One region of the Amycolatopsis lurida genome, then DNA from elsewhere that is predicted to be linked to it. Evidence: riboswitches for the same ligand, from Rfam matches in the RefSeq annotation. Region 1 holds a riboswitch; each other region holds the start of a gene.
The links. Region 1 has a riboswitch for S-adenosylmethionine ahead of BLW75_RS38455 (aminotransferase class V-fold PLP-dependent enzyme). Riboswitches for the same ligand answer to the same signal wherever they lie in the genome.
Positions count from the first base shown of each region.

Region 1 (7,543 bases):
TGCACGGCGACGCCGACCGGCTTCGAAATCACCACGATGTCGTCATCGTCGTGCAGGATCTTCATCCCTTCGACGGGTTCCGCGACGACCTCGACGGCCGAGGCCGGATCGGGCAGCGTCACTTCGAGCAGCCCGCCGGCGGTCAGCCGGTCCGACTTCCCGGCGGGCCTGCCGTCGAGGAGGATCTCGCCGGATTCGGCCAGTTCCGCCACGACCGTGCGGGAAAGTCCCAGCAGTTTCGCCAGCCCCGCGTCGACGCGCATGCCGTCGAGCCCGTCGGGAACGGGCAACATCCGCGCGCTCATTCGCTCGCCGCCTTCTTCTTGTCCTTTGTAGACGTTCCATCGTAGTCCTTGCCCAGCAAGGAAAGGATCACGATGAGCACGCCGCCGACGCAGATCGCGGAGTCGGCGACGTTGAAGATCGCCCAGCCCTGCCCGTTCGGCGCGAACGCGGAGATCATGTCGACCACGTGCCCCTGCAGCGGGCCGGGCGCGCGGAAGATCCGGTCGGTCAGGTTGCCGAGCGCGCCCGCCAGCACCAGGCCGAGGCCGATCGCCCAGCCGACCGAGCGCAGCCGCCGGGACAGCCAGACGATGGCGATCACGACGGCGATCGCGACCAGCGCGAGCACCCAGGTCAGCCCGGTCGCCATCGAGAAGGCGGCCCCGGGGTTGCGCACGAGCTGGAAGTACACGAGCCCGCCGAGGAACTCGACCGGCTGCTTGCCCTCCAGCGTGGACACGGCGATCTGCTTGGTGAGGAGGTCGATCCCCCACAGCACCGCGGCGACGGCGAACACCACGGCGACGCGCTTCTTGGGCAGCGGTGGCGACGGTGGCGCCGTTTCGGGCTCTGTACTCACTCCCCCATTGTCCACTGAGCGTGTTCAGGACTCCTCGGCGGCCGCCTTCGGCCTGCTCAGCAGGGCGGCGAACGCCCCGGCGAGCACGACCAGTGACGACAGCACCAGCGCGAGCTGTCCTCGCGCGAACACGATCGCGCAGAGCACGAACGCCGCGGCCACGACCAGGACCAGGACGCTGCGCTCCAGCCAGGCGAGCCCGGCCAGGCCGAGCGTCAGCAGGATCGCGCTCCGGGTGTCGCCGTCGAGATCGAATTCCCAGTAGCCGACCAGATCCGCCAGCACGATGGCGACCAGTCCACCGAGCGCGATCGCGGCGACCTTCCACCAGCGCAGGGCCTTCGTCCGGATGGCATAGAACAGCACCGTGCCGAGGTAGACCGCGAGGACGGCGAACAGCCAGCCGTCGGTCCGGCCGGCGATGTCGAACGACGCGTCCAGCGCGGCAGCGGTCTCGCGGCTCATCTCGACGCCGTACAAGCTCGCGTACCCGCCATCACCGACCCCATACAGATCCTGGGTCAGGAACCGCCGTCCAGCGGCGGGCGCGTAGGCGAACCATCCCCCGGACCACATCCCGCCGAAAGCCACCACCAGCAACTGGGCGAACCCCAGCAACGCCAGCGGAAACCAGTAACGCGGTCGCTCGTTCCCCATGCGGGGTGAGGGTAGTGGGTCAGGCGCAGAACGGGGGAAGCTCCCGCGGATCGTTCTCCGGCACCCAGCGGCCTTCGGGCTTCTCGTACTGCCAGCGGGCACCGCGGGCGACGATCTGGCGCAGCGCCAGGACGATCCGGTCCACGTGCTCGGTGGTGCTGCCGAGGCCGAGGCTGACCCGCACGGCCTGCTGCCCCGTCGAACCGGCCACGGCGATCAGCCGTTTGGTCGCCACGTGTGCGCAGAACGCGCCGTCTCGCACGCCGATGCCGTATTCCGCGGACAGCACGGCGGCGAGCCAGCCCGGGTCGAAGCCGTCGACGACGAAGCTGAGCGTGCCGACCCGATCGACCGGCGCGTCGAACAGCCGCAGTTCGCCGAATCCGGGGATGGCGGCGAGACCGCGGCGCAGGCGCGCCAGCAGTTCCTCCTCGTGGGCGACGATCCCGTCCCAGTTCGCGGCCAGGGTTTCGCAGGCGACGCCGAGCGCGTAGACGCCGACGGTGTTGGGCGAACCGGCTTCGTGCCGCTCGGGGCCGGAATTCCAGACCACGCCGAGGTTTTCGGAGTCACGGTTGACGAGCTTCGTCGCGCCGCCACCGGCGAGGTACGGCTGAGCCGCACGCAGCCAGTCGGCTCGGCCGATCAGCGCGCCGGCCCCGAAAGGCGCGTACAGCTTGTGCCCCGAGAGCGCGACGTAATCGACGTCCAGTTCGCGCACCGAGATCTTCCGGTGCGGTGCGAGCTGCGCCGCGTCGAGCGCGATCCGGGCGCCGTGCCGCCGCGCGATGGCCGCGATCTCCTTGACGGGCAACAGTTCCCCGGTCACGTTGGACGCGCCGGTGAGCACGACGAGCCGCGGGCCCTGCGGGCAGTCCGCGAGCGCTTCGTCCACAGCGGACACCGCGGCGAGGCGGGTCCGAGGGGTTTCGATCCGGCGGACGTTCGGTCCCTTCCACGGCAGCAGCGCGGCGTGGTGCTCGGTGTCGAACACGACGACCGAGGTGTGTTTCGGCAGGCTGCGCGCGAGAAGGTTGAAGGAATCGGTGGTGTTGCGGGTGAACACGACGGTGTCGGTCGACCGCGCGTCGACGAAGTCACGCAGGATTCCGCGCGTACGCTCGTAAAGCTTGGTCGAGACCTGCGAAGCGAAGCCGGCGCCGCGGTGCACACTGGCGTACCAGGGCAGGAATTCGTCGACCGCGGCACGCACCTTGTCCAGGCAGGGAGCGCTCGCCGCGTGATCGAGGTTGGCGTATCCGATGTCGCCGCCGGTGACCAGCGGAACCCGGAGATCGGCGCACGCGACCGCCGGGATCCGGTGCGGGGCAACGTCTTCAGCGGGGGTGCTGGTGCGTTCGAGAGCGAGAGTCATCGTCATCCTCCGGGCCAGGGGACCCACCGAGGATCCCGCGCTTGCCCGTCGCACCACGCGACGAGCCAGGTCCTCACCCGGGGCACCCCACCGCGGAAGGAGGGTTGCCGGTCAGCTAGCCGGGGCTTGACGCTGACACTCGTGACCTACGGACGAAGTTAGCGGATGGGCGGCCGATCGAGCCAGCCCTTGTCCGCATCTTGAGACGCCGCTCACGTGCTCCGCAAGCGGGAAGAACCGCTGCCCGGCGCCGCGCCGCGCCGGGCAACGGCAGGTCAGACCCGGAATCGGCCGGGCAGCGGGACGGTCGCGCGGGAGGAGACCTCGGTCGCGGTGCCGGAGTACTGATCGGTGCCCGCGGTGAACTGCCAGCCGCCGAAGGTCTTGCCGTCGACGGCTTCGCCGTAGGCCTCGGCGACCTTGGTCGAGACCTCGTCGTAGGACAGGCCGTTCCAGTTGCCCGCGCCGACCCCGAAGTCGCGCGAGTCGCCGCCCTGCGCGGCGGCCGCGGGCAGGGTCCACAGGGTGAAGTGCACGTGGGCGCCGGTGCTGCGGCCACCACAGGGCAGCGCGTTGCCGGTCCGGCCGAGAGCGTCGCCCGGGGCGACCTTCTGGCCGTCGGTGACCGCGATGCCCTCCAGGTGGTAGTACCCGGTCCGCCAGCCGCCGTCGTGGTCGACGGTCACCCAGTCGCCGCCGGAACAGTGCTGGATCCGGACCGTGCCCGCCAGCGGGGCGCGAACGGTCTTGTCCCCGGGGCTGAAGTCGATGGCGTTCTTCACGCCGGAGGTGCCGTTGTCCGAGTGGATCCCCGCCGAGTAGACCGACTGGCCCGGCTCGAAGGGCAGCCCGAACGCGGGAAAGGCGCCGGCCGCGGAGGCGGCGGGAGCAGAGAGAACCACCCCGACGAGTGCGGCAGTGACCCCCAGACCAGCGAACCGCGCAGGAAGCTTCGTCACCTTGCGTACTCCTTACCCCGTGACACTCACCCATTCGATGGAGTCGATTGCGGGGAAAGTAATCCAAAAGGAGTACAAATGGGAAGAAGTTTCTGAGATCAACCGACGAACAGCTGGTGGCGGTTCGTGACCTACTGGCCGGATTCGCCCTTCCACCTGGCGAGACGGCCCGCGCGGTCAACGGCCCGCAGGCGTCGTTCGGCCGCGTCACGGGCTTCGGCGGTGGTCACGACGAGTAACTGGTCGTGCTCCTGAAGCCGGGTGTTCTTGTTCGGCGTGAAGCCGGAGCCGTCGCGGACGAGGAGGCTGATCGTCGCCCCCACCGGCAGGCGCAGCTCGGCCAGGTACACGCCGTGCATCTTCGATCCCTTGTGGATCCGGACCTGCAGGAGTTCCGCGCCCATCTCGTCGAGCGGCGCGGAGTCGACGTCGATCTCGTGCGCCTCGGCGTGCTGGGCCAGCCCGAGGATTCTCGCGAGCGGGGTCAGCGTGGCCCCTTGGAGCAGCGTCAACACGATGACCAGCACGAACACCGCGTCGACCAGCTCCTGCGCGCCCGGCACGCCGGACGACAGCGGGATCAACGCGAGCACGATCGGGACCGCCCCGCGCAGCCCGGCCCAGGACAGGAACACCTGTTCTCGCCAGGGGATCTTGAATGGCAGCGCCGACAGCAGTACCGACAGCGGGCGGGCGAGCAGCAGCACGACCGCGCCCGCGACCAGGCCCTGGACCAGGCTTTCGAAGATCCTGCTCGGCGAGGCGAACAGGCCGAGCAACACGAACAGGCCGATCTGCGCGAGCCAGCCGAGCCCTTCGGCGAAGGACAGCGTGTCCGAGCGGTGCGGCAGCTTCGAGTTCCCCAGCACCAGGGCCGCGACGTAGGTGGCGAGCAGGCCCGACGCGTGGGCGAGCTGCCCGCTCGAATACGCCACGACGCAGACCGCGACCGTGGCCAGCGGGTACAGACCGGTGGCGGGAAGCGCCGCCCGGCGCAACGCGAACGCCCCGCCCCAGCCGAAGGCCAGGCCGATCACCAGCCCGGCGGCGAGTTCGTAGACCACCAGCAGCGGCAGCGACCAGTCGATGGTCGCGCCCTCGGCGAGGACGACGACGGCGATGTAGGCCGGGGCGTCGTTGATCCCCGACTCGATCTCCAGCGCGCCGACGAGCCGCTTGCCGATCCCCGCGGATCTCAGCACCGAGAAGACCGCGGCGGCGTCGGTCGAGGCCAGTACCGCGCCCCACAGCAACGCCATCCGCCAGTCCAGGCCCAGCAACCAGTGCAGGGCGGCGCCGGTGACCGCGATACTCACCACAACGGCCACTGTGGACAGTGCGATTCCGATGCCCAGCGACGGTTTCACGGCCGACCACCGGGTGGTGAGGCCCCCTTCGGACAGGATCATCACCAGCGCGGCGAGGCCGAGCGACTGGGTGAGCTCGGGGTTGTCGTACTGGATGCCGAACCCGGCTTCGCCGAGCAGGACCCCCATCCCCAGATACAGCAGCAGCGAAGGAAGACCGACGCGGATCGACACCCGGACGGCGATCACGGCGACGAGAAGCACGGCGCCACCGGTGCCGAGGATGAGCGGGAGTTGCTCCATGTCGCCTCCCGTTCCGGTCGCCGTGAGGGCTCCAGAATAGTGAGGCGGTGCTCGTCACACGTTCGTGTACCGGTCGGAAAGCGCCCGGGCAACCTGTGTTACAGACTGTCCACTAGGGACTGCGCAGGGCCACCAGGTCGACGCCGAGTACCGCGAACGGCTTTTCCGCCGCGGGAAGGACCTTCACCGCGCGGTTGCCCTCACGGGACAACCAGCCGGCGCCCACTCCGTGAGACAGTAACGCCGCGGGCACCCGGCCCGCCAAATGATCACGCCGGACCGTCCAATCCAGACAGTCGCGCAGCATCGGGCGGCGCCCGTCGTCGATCTCCACCCCGAGCGCGTCGAGCACCTCCCGTCCGCGACCGGTCAGCGTCAGGCCGCCCGCGTCGTCGATCAACCCGGCGGCGAGCATCCCGTCCCGCAGCGCGACCCCGACCGTCCCGGCGAGGTGGTCGTAGCAGGTCCTCGCGAACTCGAGCCGCTTCACCCGCACCGACGACCGTAACCCCTTCACCGGCCGGTGTTCGGCGTGCTGCGCCAGATGCTCGATCAGTTCCGCCACCCGGGGGTCGGCTATCCGGACGTAACTGTGCCTCCCCTGCTTGACCCGCACGACGAAGCCTGCCTCGGCCAGCTTCGTCACGTGCTCGCTCGCCGTCGACGCGGCCACTCCGGCCGCGCCCGCCAGCTCGGTCACCGTCCAAGCTCGCCCGTCGAGCAGCGCGAGACACATCGACGCGCGGCTCGGATCGGCGAGCACGGCCGCGACTTCGGCCAGGGCGATCGTCTCCATGCGTTCACCGTAGAAGACCCACGGTTCGGTGACCGCCGAAGCGTCAGCCCGCCAGGAACTTCGCCGCCAGCTGCACCGCGGGTTTGGAGTCATTGGAACCCTGGAGCATGACGGCGAAAGCGACGTCCCCGCGGTAGCCGACGAACCAGCCGTTGGCGTCCGCACCCGATCCGAACTGTGCCGTCCCGGTCTTGCCGAAGACCGCTCCACTGCCCTTCAGCGCCTTCGCGGTCCCAGTCGTGCAGACCTCGCGCATCATCGCGCGGACCTGGTTCAGCACCCCGGCCGGCGGTGCCTGATATCCGGCGTTGACCTTGGTCTCCAGTCCCTGCCACAGCTTCGGGACCACCGGTTTCCCGGTGGCGACGGTCGCGGCCATGAGCGCCGCGCCCAGCGGGCTGACCTGAACCCTCCCCTGCCCGATCCCGGCTTCGACCTGCTCGTCACCGCTGCCGGACGGCTCCACTTTCCCGGTCTCCGTCGCGAGCCCAGGGATCTCGAAGTCGGCGTTGAGGCCGAACTGGCTCGCGGCCTTCGCGAGACCGTCCGCGGGCAGCTGCTTGGCAAGCCGCCCAAAGGTCGTGTTGCACGACGCGGCGAACGCCGTCTTCAACGAGACGGTCCCCAGGTCGAACCCGTTGTCGTTCTTGAGGGTGCGGGTCCCGATCTGTTCACTGCCCGGGCAGGCCAACGGGGAGTCGGCGGTGACGCCGCCCTGCTGCAACGCCGCGGTCGCCGTGGCGATCTTGAAGGCCGAACCCGGCGAATACAAGCCGTTGAGCGCGTCCGGCCGGTTCCCGGCCGCGCCGTTCTGCGCGACCGCCAGGAGCTCACCCGACGTCTTCATCGCGACGATGATCGCCGGCCCCTGGAAGCCGTCGACGGCTTTCTGGGCGGCGGTCTGGGAGGCCACGCTCACCGTCGAGGCCAGCGGTTTGTCGGTCTCGACGGCTTGCCCGAAGAGCGTTTCGACCGGTTTGCCGGAGGCGTCGACGCGCGACACGGTGACGGTGGCCGGGGTTCCGGTGCCGCCGTTCTGCTCGGACGCGACCTTGGACAACGCGCCTTGCAGGATCGGCGCGACACCCGCCGCGTCACCGCCGACGAGGGCCTTGCCGTCGCGGTCGGCCACGATCGGTTTGGCCGAAACCGGAGCGACGGCGAGCCGCTGCCCGGCTTCGAGCTTCGGGTGGATCACCGACATCGCCCAGCGGACGACCCATTTCCCGGCATTGCGCACCAGGTCCAGCTTGCCTTCGTATTTCCAGACGCTGTTGCCGG
Region 1 is NZ_FNTA01000004.1:7,049,588-7,057,130, reverse strand. It holds gene BLW75_RS38470 (RluA family pseudouridine synthase) at 1-305, opposite strand, end outside; gene lspA (signal peptidase II) at 302-865, opposite strand; gene BLW75_RS38460 (hypothetical protein) at 890-1,522, opposite strand; gene BLW75_RS38455 (aminotransferase class V-fold PLP-dependent enzyme) at 1,542-2,897, opposite strand; SAM riboswitch class IV at 2,930-3,044, opposite strand; gene BLW75_RS38450 (M23 family metallopeptidase) at 3,173-3,856, opposite strand; gene BLW75_RS38445 (potassium/proton antiporter) at 3,988-5,466, opposite strand; gene BLW75_RS38440 (ArsR/SmtB family transcription factor) at 5,579-6,262, opposite strand; gene BLW75_RS38435 (penicillin-binding transpeptidase domain-containing protein) at 6,306-7,543, opposite strand, start outside.

Region 2 (7,543 bases), 1.8 Mb from region 1:
GGCGGCCCTGAGGCGGCGCCTGGGCGGGCTTGGGACGGTTTGCGGGCTCCTCGGCGGGCTCGGCTGCCTGAGGCTGCTCGGCGACCTGCTCCGAGCTCTTCCGGGGCATGGGGATGTCCGGGCCGGTTTCCGCGAGCTCGACGATCTCCGAGAACGCGTCCCCGCGCCTTTCGGCCGGCGAACGGTCGTCGGCTCCTCCATCGGGAGCCGGATAGGCCCGCGGCACCAGGAGCGCGTTCAGGCGGGCGCCCGTCTCGGCATCGAGGTCGCCGCGCATGTCCCAGCGGCCGGTTCGTTTCTGGCGCAACCAGAACTCGCTCCGCCGCCGTTGCGGGGCGGGGTCGTCTTTGGGTTTTCCATCAGGGTCCAGTTGTGCGAGCAGCTCTGTGCCCGCCACCGTGACGTCACGCGGTCTCGCGACGCAGGCGAGCTCGACCAAGCCCTTCTCGGCCTCGAGGCGCGCGCTCGCCGTGACGTGCTCGGGCAGCCTCTTCATGACCGTGACGATCCGATCGATACTGGCCTCGGCCAGCGCGCCGGTGGCGGCCGCGGTACCGGTCAGGGGCGCGACGGGGGCGATCGACGTGCCGTCGCGCGCCCGTCTCGAATTGAGCGCCAGCGCTCTGCCGGTCACTCTCTGAGCCTCTGCTCGAGGTACCCGGGCCACATGCTCGTAGAAGACGGCGATCGAGTTGTGTCCGTAGAGATCGCGGACACCACGTGACTCGATCTCGGCCAGGATCTGGCCGACTTCGGCGACAAGACGTCGCCCTTCGCGTAGCCGCGTCTGCAACTCCTCGAGAAGCAGTTCGGCGTCACCTTCCGGCAGATTGAGCGGGAAGGCCTTGGGAATGTTTGTGCTGGTCATCCTTCGATTGTCGAGGCAGATTCGAACGAATGCACGGTATCGATCGGGTGGATGATCATCACGCTCCGGCGGCGCCGACCTGCGCCGATCACCCTTGAGTGGGATGCGTGTCGCTGGGGAAAAGCCATCCGGATGGTGGGGTCGGATCAGGCCGGCCCCATGTCTGAGCGATGCCTCCGGTCCCACTCCTCACGGAGCACCCCGTAGACGACGGCGTCATGGACGCCGCCGGACCAGCGCCGGGCGCTCCGGAACCGGCCTTCTTCGACGAACCCGAGCCGCCGCCCGACGGCGATCATCCCCGGGTTCCCCGAGAACGTGGCGAAGTCCAGGCGGAGCGCGTCGGTGCGGGAGAACAAATAGGTCGTCCACATGCGCAAGGCCTCGGTGCCGAATCCACCGCCCCAATACCGTTCGTCGTAGATGACCAGCCCCATCCGCCGCCAGTCGGTCTCCCTGCTTTCCCAATACCAGCTGACCCGGCCGATCAGCCTTCCGTCGCTTAGATCGCACACGGCGAGGCTGGTGCGAGGATCGGGCGGTTCGGCTTTGATCGTGGTGAGTTCGCGCGCTGTGGATTCGGCGGCGGCCGTGCTCGGGGTGCCGAAGTAGGGGCCGTTCGTTTCGTGCCAAGGCCGCGCGGGATCGAGTAGGTCACGGAGCGGCCCGAGGTCGGACGGGCGCCAATCGCGCAGCCGGACTTTGTCTCCATCGAGTACGACGTCGTCCACCGGCCAATCGTGGCTTACCGGACATGGTTACGATCGTCGGGTGACTGAACTGCTCGGTCCTGCGGAAATCAGGGCGCTGGCGGCCGAGCTGGACGTACGTCCGACCAAGAAGCTCGGCCAGAACTTCGTGCACGATCCCAATACGGTGCGCCGCATCGTCGACCTCTCGAAGATCGGCGAAGGGGACGTCGTCCTGGAGGTCGGGCCGGGCCTCGGCTCGCTGACACTCGGACTGCTCGCGACCGGCGCCGAGGTCGTCGCGGTCGAAATCGATCCTGTGCTGGCGGAACGGCTGCCGAGCACCGTGGCCGAGCGAGGCGGGGCCGAAAGGCTGACGGTCGTCGGCGCGGACGCGTTGCGGATCACCGCGAACGACCTGCCGGCACGGCCGACGGCGCTCGTCGCGAACCTGCCGTATAACGTCGCCGTTCCCGTCGTGCTCCACCTGCTGGCCGAATTGCCGTCGCTGACCAGCGGCCTCGTAATGGTCCAGACCGAGGTCGCGGACAGGATGGCGGCGGGTCCGGGAAGCCGGACTTACGGCGTACCCAGCGTCAAGCTCGCCTGGTACGGAAAGACGCGCAAGGTCGCCGCGGTGCCCAGGGCGGTGTTCTGGCCGGTTCCGAACGTCGACTCCGCCTTGGTCGCGTTCGAACGGGGCGACGTGGTGTCGTCCGTGGAGCGGGAGCGGCTGTTCGCGGTCGTCGACGCCGCCTTCTCGCAACGGCGGAAGACCTTGCGGGCAGCGTTGGCGTCGTGGGCCGGTTCCGCCGAACGCGCGGGGGAACTACTCGAAAAGGCGGGTATCGACCCCAAAACCCGCGGGGAGCAGCTGGACGTCCACCAGTTCGCCCGGATCGCCGCGGCTGCCGGCTGACCACCCTGGCGCAGGTGACCGGGGCCGCGCGACTGCGTGGTTCCTCCCCTCGATTTGGCGCGGGCGAACCTTGTCTTAGCAGGCAGCGCGCCTGCCGGAGGTCGGATACGCCTGTCCGCGTCCCATAATATGGGCGGCCCATCCTGTATAATGGACGCGACCAGACGTGTGATCTGCGCCTACGCGCTTGCTTTCATCCAGTGGGATCGGTTTTACTCAGTAAGCCATCCCGAGCGACTGAGAGACCTGGCTCGCCGAAGTCGCAGCAACCACCCTCCACAGGGCAGGTGCTACAGCCAGGACCGATGGAGGCTGTGCCTAATGAACAGGGTCACCCACCCGCTCCTGCTGACCAGGCGACGTGTCGTCGATGAAGGTCGCCGCACGGTAAGTGCGTGTCGACGCTCCACCGTTACTGCCTGAGTTCATTCCCTTATCTCTGAATCCGTCCGTTTCCCGGACGGTTACTCGGTGACGGTTGGCGCGCTCGCAAGAAGCAGCGCCCCATGTGCATGGAGCCTTTCGTGATCACTGTTGAAAACCTGTCCAAATCCTTTCCCCTCAACGGAAATCCCGTCGTCGCACTGCGCGATGTGAGCGTGGACATCCAAGCAGGCTCGCTGTTCGGAGTCGTCGGTCCGGCGGGCTCCGGCAAATCGACCCTTGCTCGGTGCATCGGTCTTCAGGAGCGTCCCGACCGCGGTGTCGTCCGCCTCGACGGACTCAACACCGGAACCCTCGACGGACGCCGTCTCCGCGAAATCCGGCGCCAGGTCGGCGTGGTGAGCACCAAGCCGGAATTGCTCGCCGAACGCACCATCGCCGGCAACATTGCTTCGCCGCTCGAGCAGCTCGGCCTCGACGGGCCGCAGCGCCGCAACCGGGTCGGCAACCTGCTCGACCTGGTCGGGCTCACCCCCCGTGCGGGGCAGCGGCCGGGCGACCTGTCCGAGGGGCAGCTGCGCCGGGTGGCCATCGCCAAGGCACTGGCCGCCGGGCCGTCCGTGCTCCTGGCCGACGACCCGACCGCGGGCGTGCAGCCCGAGGAGTCCGGCGCGGTCCTGACCGTGCTCGACCGGGCGCGCGCCGAACTCGGTGTCACCGTGCTGCTCACCACACCCGACGCCGGCGTGGTCCGCCGTGTCTGCGACGACGTCGCGGTTCTGGAGGCCGGCGCGATCATCGAACGCGGAACCGTGCTCGACCTGGTCTCCGACCCCAACAGCCGGACCGCGCAGGCGCTGCTTCCCGCCATCGAAACCGGGCGGGCACAGGCCTCGAAGTACGACCGTGCGGTGGACGTAGTGCTCGTCGGCTTCGCCTCGGTCGGTGCGCTGCTGCCGGAGGCCGCCGGTCGCTTCGACGTCGAGCTCGCCACCATCGGGGGCGGTCTGACCCGGATCGGCGACACCCCGGTCGGCCGGTTCCGCCTCGGGGTGCGCGGTGAGCGCGCGGACGCCGCGCTCGCCTGGATCGCCGAACGTGGCGGCCACGTGACCCACCCGGTCCGCGGCCCGCAGGGCGTCGCCGCCTGATTTCTCCGCGAACGGGCCGTCCAGGACGAATTGCGTCCAAGGCGGCCCGTTCGCGTCTGCCCCTTCCATTCTCTTTCTCCTGATGGCAGCGCAAGTGGAGCGGCCACGTAGGCTTGACGCGTGCTCGCCGTCGTACCGCCCCCAGTGACCGTCAGGGTCCCCGCCAAGGTCAACCTGCACCTGTCGGTCGGAGATGTACGCCCGGACGGCTACCACGAGCTGGTGACCGTGTTCCAGGCGCTTTCCCTGACCGACGAGGTGACCGTCGCGGTCACCGAGGACCCCGGCGTCGAGGTCTACGGTGAAGGTGAAGGTTCCGTACCGACAGGAGCCAACAACCTGGCCTGGAAGGCAGCGCAGGCGTTGGCGGCCCACATCGGCAAGGCGGACGGCGAGTCCAAGGTCAGAGTCGTGTTGCGCAAAGGCATCCCGGTCGCGGGCGGGATGGCCGGTGGCAGTGCCGACGCGGCCGCGACCCTGGTGGGGCTCGCGTCGCTGTGGAAGCTCGACATCTCCCGGGACGAACTGGCGGGTATCGCCGCGAAACTCGGGAGCGATGTTCCTTTCGCGCTCTACGGCGGGACGGCGTTGGGCACCGGCCGAGGCGAGCAGCTGGTGCCTGTCCTGTCGAGGCACACCTTCCACTGGGTCCTGGCCTTCGACCAGCGTGGGCTTTCGACTCCGCGGGTGTTCGGCGAGCTGGACAAGTTGCGTGAAGAAGGCAGCCCACCGCGGATCGGCTCGCACACTCCGGTGGTGGAGGCGCTGGCATCCGGCGACCCGCGTCAACTGGCGCTGCTTCTCGGCAATGATCTGCAGGCGGCCGCTGTCTCGTTGCGTCCGGGGCTGCGCCGCACGTTGCGGGCGGGAGTCAACGCGGGTGCGCTCGCCGGCACCGTGTCCGGATCCGGGCCGACCTGTGCCTTCCTGTGCGCGGATGCCCAGTCGGCCGTCGAGGTCGCCGCGGAGTTGTCCGGCGCCGGTGTCTGTCGCACGGTGCGCGTCGCGCACGGGCCCGTCCCCGGAGCCCGGCTGGTCGGCGGGGATGACGCGCCGCGGCCGTCGCCGCCTCGGGTGCACGCATGAGGGTGTCCGAAATGGACACCGACTAATTCGTTTGTGATGCGAGCTTTTTGGAAAGGATCGGCTGAGGCATGGCCAACTTGGTCAACCTGGAGTCGGTGAGCAAGTCCTTCGGGGTGCGCCCGCTGCTCGACGGTGTTTCGCTCGGTGTGGCGGAGGGGCAGCGTATCGGTGTCGTCGGTCTCAACGGGGGCGGGAAGACGACGTTGCTGGAGGTCCTCGCGGGGATCAGCGAGCCCGATACGGGACGCGTCAGCCAAGTCCGGGGCTTGCGGATGGCCGTGGTCACCCAACGGACCGAACTTCCCGAAGGCAGCACAGTCGGAGATGTCGTGCTGGAGCGCTACGGCGCGGAGCACGAGTGGGCCGCTGACGCGCGTGTCCGGTCCATTATGGACGGTCTGGGCATCACCGCTCTCGGCATCGACAAGGAAACGGCGAACCTGTCCGGTGGCGAACGCCGCCGGGTGGCACTGGCGGCCGCTCTCACCGGTGAACTGGACCTCGTGGTCCTCGACGAGCCGACCAACCATCTCGATGTCGAAGGTGTGCGCTGGCTCGCGGATCACCTGCTCAACCGCAGGATCGCGGTCGTGGTCGTCACGCACGACCGGTGGTTCCTCGACACGGTCGCGAGTGTGACCTGGGAGGTCGCCAACGGTCGCGTCGAGCAGTACGAAGGCGGCTACGCGGACTGGATCTTCGCGCGGGCCGAGCGGGCGAGGCTGGCGGCGACGGCCGAGGAAAAGCGGCAGAACCTGGCGCGTAAAGAGCTCGCATGGCTGCGCCGCGGCCCGCAGGCCAGGACCTCGAAGCCCCGCTACCGCGTCGAAGCGGCTGAAGCGCTGATCTCCGACGTGCCGGAGCCGCGTGATTCGGTCGAGCTGCAGGCGTTCGCCCGCCGTCGGCTGGGTAAGACCGTGCTGGAGATCGAGGACGCCACGTTGACCGTGGGCGACCGCACCCTGCTCGATCACGTCACCTGGCGGATCGGGCCCGGCGATCGGATCGGCCTCGTCGGCGTCAACGGATCCGGTAAGACGACGCTCCTCAAGCTGCTCGGCGGTGACAGGGAGCCTGAGACGGGCCGACGTATCCAGGGCAAGACGGTCAGCCTCGCGCACCTGCGGCAGGAGCTCGACGACCTACCTGGCGATCTGCGCGTGCTGCAGGCGATCGAAGAGGTCTCCGGCCGGGTCGTGTTCGGAAAGCAGGAGCTCACCGCTTCGCAGCTGGCCGAAAAGCTGGGGTTCCCCGCGGCGAGGCAGTGGACGCCGGTCGAGGACCTGTCCGGTGGTGAACGGCGCCGCCTGCAGCTGTGCCGGCTCCTCATGGCCGAGCCCAACGTGCTGCTGCTCGACGAACCGACGAACGATCTCGATATCGACACCTTGCAGCAGCTCGAAGATCTGCTGGATTCCTGGCCGGGCAGTCTCGTCGTCGTTTCGCACGACCGATACCTGGTGGAACGCGTCTGCGACACGATCGTGGCCTTGTTCGGGGACGGCCAAGTGACCCACCTGCCGGGCGGGATCGAGGAATACCTCGACCGGCGAGCAAAGAGCCTTGAGAAGGCCGGCGGCGACCGTAAGGCGGGCGGCGCGCAGACCTCCGCGCCCAAGAAGAGCGCAGCGGAACAGCGGGCGGCTCAGAAGGAACTGTCCCGCCTCGAGCGCAAGCTCGACCAGCTGCACACGAAGGAAGAGAAGCTGCATGCGGCGCTGCTCGCCGCGGCGACCGATCCGACGAAGCTCATCGAGCTGAACACCGAATTGAAAGCCGTCGAAACGGAGAAGGAGGAGGTCGAGGCCCAGTGGCTCGAGACCTCCGAAGCGATCGAATGAGTTCACTCGACGGCGAGCGGGCGGTTCAGCGCGGACAGTAGTGTGACGCGCATGAGTCGGTTCGTGGACACGCTCGTCGCCACCGCGGCGGGGCGAGGTCAGCAGCGGGGAATGGTCACCGGGGAGCCCAAGGAGCCGGTTCGGCGTACGTGGGCCGAGATTCACGAGCAGGCCAAGCGGGTCGCCGGGGGTCTGGTGACGGCCGGGCTGGAGCCCGGCAAAGCGGTCGCGGTGCTGGCGGCGGCGCCGTCATTGATCGCGCCGACGGTTCAGGCGGTCTGGCTCGCCGGCGGCAGCGTGACGATGCTGCACCAGCCGACGCAGCGCACCGACCTGGCCGAATGGGCCGAGGACACCGTTCGCGTGCTGCGGATGATCGGGTCCGGCCTGGTTCTGCTCGGTGAGCCGTTCGACCAGCTGGCGCCGGTACTCACGGAGCACGGCATCGCCTTCCAGGTCATCACCGAGCTGCTCGAGGCCGAACCGTTGGCGGAGCCCGTGCCGACGGCCGAATCGGATACAGCGCTCCTGCAACTGACCAGCGGGTCGACAGCCGACCCGAAGGCCGTTCGGATCACCTACGGGAATCTGTATTCGAACGTCAA
Region 2 is NZ_FNTA01000004.1:5,220,506-5,228,048, forward strand. It holds gene BLW75_RS30170 (DUF222 domain-containing protein) at 1-868, opposite strand, end outside; gene BLW75_RS30175 (GNAT family N-acetyltransferase) at 1,015-1,599, opposite strand; gene rsmA (16S rRNA (adenine(1518)-N(6)/adenine(1519)-N(6))-dimethyltransferase RsmA) at 1,640-2,476, shown strand; SAM riboswitch class I at 2,698-2,788, shown strand; gene BLW75_RS30185 (methionine ABC transporter ATP-binding protein) at 3,001-4,011, shown strand; gene BLW75_RS30190 (4-(cytidine 5'-diphospho)-2-C-methyl-D-erythritol kinase) at 4,132-5,097, shown strand; gene BLW75_RS30195 (ABC-F family ATP-binding cassette domain-containing protein) at 5,166-6,938, shown strand; gene BLW75_RS30200 (fatty acyl-AMP ligase) at 6,990-7,543, shown strand, end outside.
Region 2: it holds a riboswitch for S-adenosylmethionine, as region 1 does, so the genes downstream of both, BLW75_RS30185 (methionine ABC transporter ATP-binding protein) here and BLW75_RS38455 (aminotransferase class V-fold PLP-dependent enzyme) in region 1, are expected to answer to the same signal.

Region 3 (7,543 bases), 5.2 Mb from region 1:
CGGTCGCGGGTGATCTCCAGGTGCAGCAGGCCGAGGAAGCCGCAGCGGAAGCCGAAGCCGAGCGCCACCGACGTCTCGGGCTCGTAGTCCAGCGCGGCGTCGTTGAGCTGGAGCTTGTCCAAGGCCTCGCGCAGGTCCGGATAGTCCGAACCGTCCACCGGGTACAGGCCGGAGTAGACCATCGGCTTCGGCTCGCGGTAACCGGCGAGCGGCTCCTTCGCGCCCTGGCGTTCGGAGGTGACGGTGTCACCGACCTTCGACTGCCGGACGTCCTTCACCCCGGTGATGAGGTAGCCCACCTCACCGACGCCCAGCCCCTTGCTGGCCTTGGGCTCCGGCGAGATGATCCCGACCTCGAGGAGTTCATGGGTGGCGCCGGTGGACATCATCTTGATCCGCTCGCGCGGCGTGATCTTGCCGTCGACGACCCTGATGTAGGTCACGACGCCCCGGTAGGTGTCGTACACCGAGTCGAAGATCATCGCCCGTGCCGGGGCGTCGGCGTCGCCCTGCGGCGCGGGCACCTGCTTCACCACCGCGTCGAGCAGGTCACCGACACCGACACCGGTCTTGGCGGACACGCGCAGCACGTCCGAGGGCTCGCAGCCGATGATGTGCGCGATCTCGGCGGCGTACTTGTCCGGATCCGCCGACGGCAGGTCGATCTTGTTGAGCACCGGGATGATCTGGAGGTTGTTCTCGAGCGCGAGGTACAGGTTGGCGAGCGTCTGCGCCTCGATCCCCTGCGCGGCGTCGACCAGCAGGACGGCGCCTTCACACGCCTCGAGCGCGCGAGAGACCTCGTAGGTGAAGTCGACGTGGCCCGGGGTGTCGATCATGTGCAGGACGTGGTCCTGCCCGTCGACCTTCCAGGGCAGGCGCACGTTCTGCGCCTTGATGGTGATGCCGCGTTCCCGCTCGATGTCCATTCGATCGAGGTACTGAGCCCGCATGGCCCGTTCCTCGACCACGCCGGTGAGCTGCAGCATCCGGTCGGCCAGGGTCGACTTGCCGTGGTCGATGTGCGCGATGATGCAGAAGTTCCGGATGAGCTCCGGGGGCGTGAAGGTCGTGTCGGCGAACGTCGTCAACGGGTTTCCTCGCGAAGGTCGGGGTGTGCCACCTCTATGGTCCCATGCCGCTCCGGGTGCGAGTGGGGGTCATCCCCGATGCGGCCCGTGATGAGCTGTGGTGCCCTCGAAGCATGAGTACTTCACTCTCCCAGATACTCGACCGAACGTTCGGCCATCCTCGGGGACTGCTCGGCCGGTTCGGCGGCCGGGCGATGGCGCACGGCAACGCCGCCACCGAACTTCGCGTCGTCGAGCTGGCGTCGATCGATTCCGGCGAAACCGCCCTGGTCGTGGGTCCTGGCCCGGGCATCGGTCTCCAGGCGACGGCCGATCGCGCGGGCCGCGCGATCGGCGTCGACCCCTCCCCGGAGATGCTCGCCCGCTCGCGCCGCCGCTGCGGCGACGAGGTGGAGCTGCGGCACGGCACCGCGGACTCCACCGGCCAGCCGGACGAGAGCGTCGACGTGGTCCTGAGCGTCAACAACGTGCAGTTGTGGGAGGACCGGGCGGCCGGGTTCGCCGAATTGTTCCGCGTGTTGCGGCCCGGCGGGCGGCTGCTGCTGTCGTCGCACGAGAAGTGGCTGCCGGTGACCCGGCACGAGCTGGCCGACGAGGTGGCCGCCGCCGGCTTCACCGATCTGCAGACCTGGACCTGGGACCCGCCGGGTTTCGGCGCCTCGCTCGCCGCTCAGCTGCGCGCGATCAAGCCTTCGGCCTAGCGCGGATCAGTGCGCAACGGGTGCTCACGCGGCACCTCGACCAGCACGATCCTGGTGCCGTCCGGGTCGGCGATCCACGCTTCGTCCAGACCCCAAGGTTCACGTCGTGCCCCACGGACGGGCTCCAGCCCTTTCTCCTCGAGCTCCCGGAGCGCGGCGGGCAGATCCCGGACCTGGAGCCACAAGGCGACGTCCGGGGTCGGGCCGGTCTTCCCGGTACCGACGATCTCGATCGACCCGTTCCCGGCGAAGAACACCGTCCCGCCGGGGAACTCCTTGTCGATGGCCAGGCCCAGGGTGTCCCGATAGAACGCCGTCGACACGTCGAGGTCCTTCGGGTGGATCAGCACCCTGCTGCTCAGCACGTCCATGGCTCAATCCCTACCGGATGGGTTCAGGCCATCGCAATCGCGGTGATCCCCGCCAGCACCACCAGCGAGCCGGCCAGTCTGCGCACGGCGTTCGCCTCCCCCAGGACCAGCCAGGCGGCGAGGCCACCCAAGACGATGCTCAGCTCCCTCGCGGGTGCGACGAGGCTCACCGGAGCGATCTGGAGGGCGTAGAGCACCAGCAAGTAGGCGACCGGAGAGAGCGCGCCCACGACGAGGACCTCACGTTTGTGTTCACGCCAGAGCCACGACACTTCATCGCGGTCCTTCAGCGCATACGGAGTCATGAGGAGGCTCTGCACGATCGCGCCGGTTCCGAAGTAGACGATCGGCGGGACCCCGAGGTCCGTGACCGAATGCGCGTCCCACAGTGTGTAGGCGGCGATCGTGAGACCGGTCAGCAGTCCGTAGACCAGGCCTTTGCGGCGAGCGACCCGATCGGCGGCGTCGGCGTGCGCCGGTGCCCGCCCGGTGCCGATCACCAGCACCCCGGCGACCACGAGGAACGCGCCCAGCAGACCGAGCACTCCTGGCCGCTCGCCGAGCAGGACGACGGCCGCCAGCACCGAGATCAGCGGCCCCGTACCGCGGGCGACGGGATAGACGACGGAAAGATCCCCCACGGCGTATCCCCGCTGGAGGACGACCCCGTAAGTGACGTGGAACACCGCGGTGACCACCGCGGCGAACAACCAGGTCCACTGTGGACGTTGCGGCTCCACGGCCAGCGAAACGGCCATGACGGGGACGAGCAGGATCGCGGAGAGGCTGTAGTACGCCCAGACGAAACGTGCTCCGCCACGACGGATCCGCTTGGCCGCGAGGTTCCAGCCCGCGTGGATGACGGCGGCGATGACGACGAAGGACAGGGCAGTGGCGTTCACGGCGGACCTTTCACGTTTTCCGCGCACGCGGAAAACACCGGTCCTCCAGGCTTTTGTCCCGTCAGATGAACGGCGGCGCTTCCGGCCCCGCCGATGGTGCCGCTCGGACCTGTCCCGTCTGCCCTGATTGTGTGTTTCGCTGAGCGGGCAGGCGGCGGAACCCTAGGCACTACGCTCCGCACCGTACCTCAAGCACCCGTCCCCAGGTGGCCGCGAGCCATCCCTGGACGGCTGTTAAGCTTGCCTTTCACCGTCGTGTGGCATTCCGTCATGGAGGAAACCCGCGCGCTCTCACGAGCAGCAGGGCCGGTCACAGCGCGGCGGTGAAACCACCGAGAGATTCAAGAGGAGCGCCCCCGTGGCCAACATCAAGTCGCAGATCAAGCGCATCACCACCAACGAGAAGGCGCGTCAGCGCAACCAGGCGATCCGGTCCTCGGTGAAGACCGCGATCCGCAAGTTCCGTGAGGCCGCCGACGCCGGTGACAAGGCCAAGGCCCTGGAACTGCAGAAGGACGCGGCCAAGAAGCTGGACAAGGCCGTGACCAAGGGCGTTCTCCACGCCAACCAGGCCGCCAACAAGAAGTCCGCGCTGGCGAAGCGCGCGAACTCTCTCTGATCGGCTTGCGAAGGGCCCCGGCGACGCGAGTCGCCGGGGCCCTTCGCCGTTTCAGCGGCTCGTGCCGTGGGCGTCTACGACCTCCAGGACGGCGCGCTCCAGCGCGTACTCCGGGTTGGCCGCGACTCCCTTGACCTCGGCGTTGAGCCGGGCGACCACCCGCATCGCGGTGGCGAGCCCGTCCTGGCCCCAGCCGCGGGCCTGCCCTTGCGCCTTGCGCACCTTCCACGGCGGCATCCCCAGCTCACCCGCCATCTGGTTCGGGTTCCCGCGACCGGCACCGGACACCCGCGCGATCGTCCGGACGGCGTCGGCGAGGGCGTCCGCGACCAGCACGTGCGGTACGCCAAGCTGCATCGCCCAGCGCAACGACTCCAGCGCGGCGGCCTTGTCACCGGCGACGGCCTTCTCCGCGACGGCGAACCCGTTCACGTCGGCGCGGCCCCGGTGGTAGCGCCGGACCGCCTGCTCGTCGACCGTTCCGCCGGCGTCCGCGACCAGCTGGGTCGCGGCCGACGACAGTTCACGCAGGTCCGAGCCGACCGCGTCGATCAGCGCGAGCACGGCCGCACCGTCGATCTTCCCGCCGACGCGGCGGACCTCGTTGCGGACAAAGGATTCCCGCTCAGCGGCTTTGGTCAGCTTCGGGCATTCGACAACCTCCGCACCGGCCTTCTTCAAGGCGGCGGGGAGCCCCTTCGCGGCCTTGCTCCGGCCACCCCCGCTGTGCACGACGACGAGCACGATGCCGTCGGCGGGCGCCTTGACGTAGGCCATCACCCCGTCCGCGAGCTCCTGCGAGATGTCGTGCGCGGATTCGAGGACGATCACCCTGCCCTCGGCGAACAGCGAGGGGCTGACCATTTCCGCGAGCGCCGGGACTGTGAGGTCCGACACCCGGATCCGGGTGAGATCCGCCGTCGGATCGGCCGCCTTGGCCGCGTCCGAGGCGCTGCGGACCGCCCGTTCGATCAGCAGCTCTTCCTCACCGAGAACCAGGACCAGCGGCGATGGGGCGGAACCTTGCGTCGTCACGGTGACGATCCTGCCACTCCTCCTCTCGTGTGCTTTGTCCGGTGATGTGTAGCGGGCACGGTGGCCCCACCTGAGCCTCATGTCGTACGGTGTTGGCGAGGCGACGCGAGCACACGCGTGCCGACAATCGAATACCGCTCATCCAGAGGGGCAGAGGGAACGGCCCGATGAAGCCCCGGCAACCGGCGTCAGCCTGTCATTCCGCGATCGCGGGATAGCTGACGAACACGGTGCCAATTCCGGCCCGCCATGGCGGGGCAGATGAGGAAGGAACCTCGCGATGACCGCAACCCTCGGCACGACCTCCACCACCAAGACCCCGGATCTCGGACCGGCCGTCGAACTGGTGTCGAAGGAAGAGGGACACCGGCAGCCGCTCGCCCCCGAATTCGTTTCCGCCGAGGACTTCTCGCCGCTCGAAGTCGCCTACGACTTCGGCCGCGTGCGCCGCGAGGACATCGAAGCCGGACCGAAGAACATCTGGCGCTACAAGAAACTCCTTCCCGTTCCCTCGAACGTCGAAGAGATCCCCAACACCGAACCCGGCGCCACCCGGCTCATCCAGGCCGACAGGCTCGCCAAAGCCTTGGGCGTCAAGAAGGTCTGGGTCAAGGACGACACCGGCAACCCCACTCATTCGTTCAAGGACCGCGTGGTCGCCGTCGCTTTGGCCGCCGCACGCGAGTTCGGGTTCGACGTGCTCGCCTGTCCCTCGACCGGCAACCTGGCCAACGCCGTCGCCGCCGCGGCGGCCCGTGCGGGCTGGCGGTCGGTCGTGCTGATCCCGAAGACCCTGGAACGCGCCAAGATCCTGACCACCGCCGTGTACGACGGTGACCTGATCGCGGTCGACGGCAACTACGACGACGTGAACCGGCTCGCCACCCAGCTCGCCGCCGAGCAGGAGAGCTGGGCGTTCGTCAACGTGAACGTCCGGCCCTACTACTCGGAAGGCTCCAAGACGCTGGCCTTCGAGGTCGCCGAGCAGCTCGGCTGGCGGCTTCCCTCCCAGATCGTGGTGCCGATCGCCTCCGGCTCACAGCTCACCAAGGTGGACAAGGGTTTCCGTGAGTTCGGGCAACTCGGCCTCGTCGACGAGACGCCGTACAAGGTGTTCGGCGCGCAGGCCACCGGCTGCTCCCCCGTCTCGGCGGCCTTCCGCGCGGGGCACGACGTCGTCCAGCCGGTCAAGCCGGACACGATCGCCCGGTCGCTGGCGATCGGGAACCCGGCCGACGGCCCCTACGTCCTCGACGTCGTCAACCGCACCGGTGGCGCGATCGAAGACGTCACCGACGAAGAGGTCGTCGAAGGCATCCGGCTGCTCGCCCGTACCGAGGGGATCTTCACCGAGACCGCCGGTGGTGTCACCGTCGCGACGGCCAAGAAGCTCATCGAGACCGGCAAGCTCAACCCGGACGAGGAGATCGTCCTGCTGATCACCGGTGACGGCCTCAAGACCCTCGACGCCGTCGAGGACAAGATCGGCCCCAAGGCCACCGTCAGCGCCTCGGCCGACGCGGTCCGCGAGGCTCTGGGCATCTGAGTTCCCGGCGGCCCGCCTCAGGAACGAGGCGGGCCGCGGGGCTCACCCCGGCGTACCAGGGCGAGGCCTCGCGCGTCAGCGAGGACGGCGGTGTCGCCGTCCGTGTCCGTCCTCGCGACCGACGCGCCGACGGCCACCAGATTGTCCAAAGTGGACTTGTTCGGATGGCCGTAGGTGTTTCCGGCGCCGACGCTCACCAATGCCGCGCGCGGCGCGACGGCGTTGAGAAAATCCGGTGCAGTGTAACGGCTTCCGTGGTGCGGGACCTTCAGGATCTCGGCACGCAGATCGGCCCCTTCGGCCATCAGGTCGGCCTGCGCGGCAAGCTCGATGTCGCCCGTCAGCAGCACCCGACCCGCCGGGGTTCCGGCGCGCAGGACGACGGAACCGTTGTTGATCACCGTGCCGTCCTGTTCGCGGACCGATCGGCTGGTGACGTACCGCGGCCCCAGTACGTCCAGCGACAACCCCGGCCAGTCCAGCCGTTGCCCGATCGCCAGCTCCAGCAAGGGAATCCCGCGGCGCGCGGTCTCGTCCGCGACCTGCTGCCACGCCCAGGCGGGAGCCCGGCCGGGACCCACCGCGACCGCCCCGACCGACCTGCCCTCGAAGACGGATTCGAGGCCGCCGATGTGGTCGGCGTGCAGATGACTCAGCACGATCATCGGCACCCTGTCGACGCCGAGCCTGCTCAGGCATTCGTCGACCGGCCCCGGTTCCGGCCCGGTGTCGACCAGGATCGCCCGTCCTTGCTCGCCCGTGGCGAGGACGACGGCATCACCCTGCCCGACGTCGCAGGCGACAGCACTCCACGACGCCGGCGGCCACGCCGGGGCCAGGACCCGCACCGGTACGAAGACGAGCAGCCCGGCGGCCAGCGCGACCGCCAAAAGGATCCTGGCGTGCCGCAGCCGGATGGCGACGAGCAGTACGACAAGCAGTCCGGCCGCCAGAAGCCCGCCCCACCAGCCAGCCGGCCAGTCCATCACCGCTCCCGGTGCACGGGCGCCGTGACGGGCCACGGTGATGAGCCAGCTCGCCTCGGGTTCGGTCAGGCGGACCAGCAGCCTTCCCGCCGACGGCCACCAAGGGCCGACGACGGTGGCGAGCACGCCGAACACGGTGGCGGGGGCGACCACCGGCGCGGCGAGCACGTTGGTCACCACCGAGACGAGACTGACCGATCCCGCCATGCCCGCGATGACCGGCGTCGTCACCACGAACGCGGCCAGCGGGATGGTCAGCCCCTCGGCGTAGCCGGCCGGGACACCGCGTCCG
Region 3 is NZ_FNTA01000004.1:1,857,667-1,865,209, forward strand. It holds gene lepA (translation elongation factor 4) at 1-1,091, opposite strand, end outside; gene BLW75_RS13870 (class I SAM-dependent methyltransferase) at 1,205-1,792, shown strand; gene BLW75_RS13875 (VOC family protein) at 1,789-2,163, opposite strand; gene BLW75_RS13880 (EamA family transporter) at 2,187-3,065, opposite strand; gene rpsT (30S ribosomal protein S20) at 3,424-3,684, shown strand; gene holA (DNA polymerase III subunit delta) at 3,736-4,719, opposite strand; SAM riboswitch class I at 4,855-4,987, shown strand; gene thrC (threonine synthase) at 5,000-6,265, shown strand; gene BLW75_RS13900 (ComEC/Rec2 family competence protein) at 6,283-7,543, opposite strand, start outside.
Region 3: it holds a riboswitch for S-adenosylmethionine, as region 1 does, so the genes downstream of both, thrC (threonine synthase) here and BLW75_RS38455 (aminotransferase class V-fold PLP-dependent enzyme) in region 1, are expected to answer to the same signal.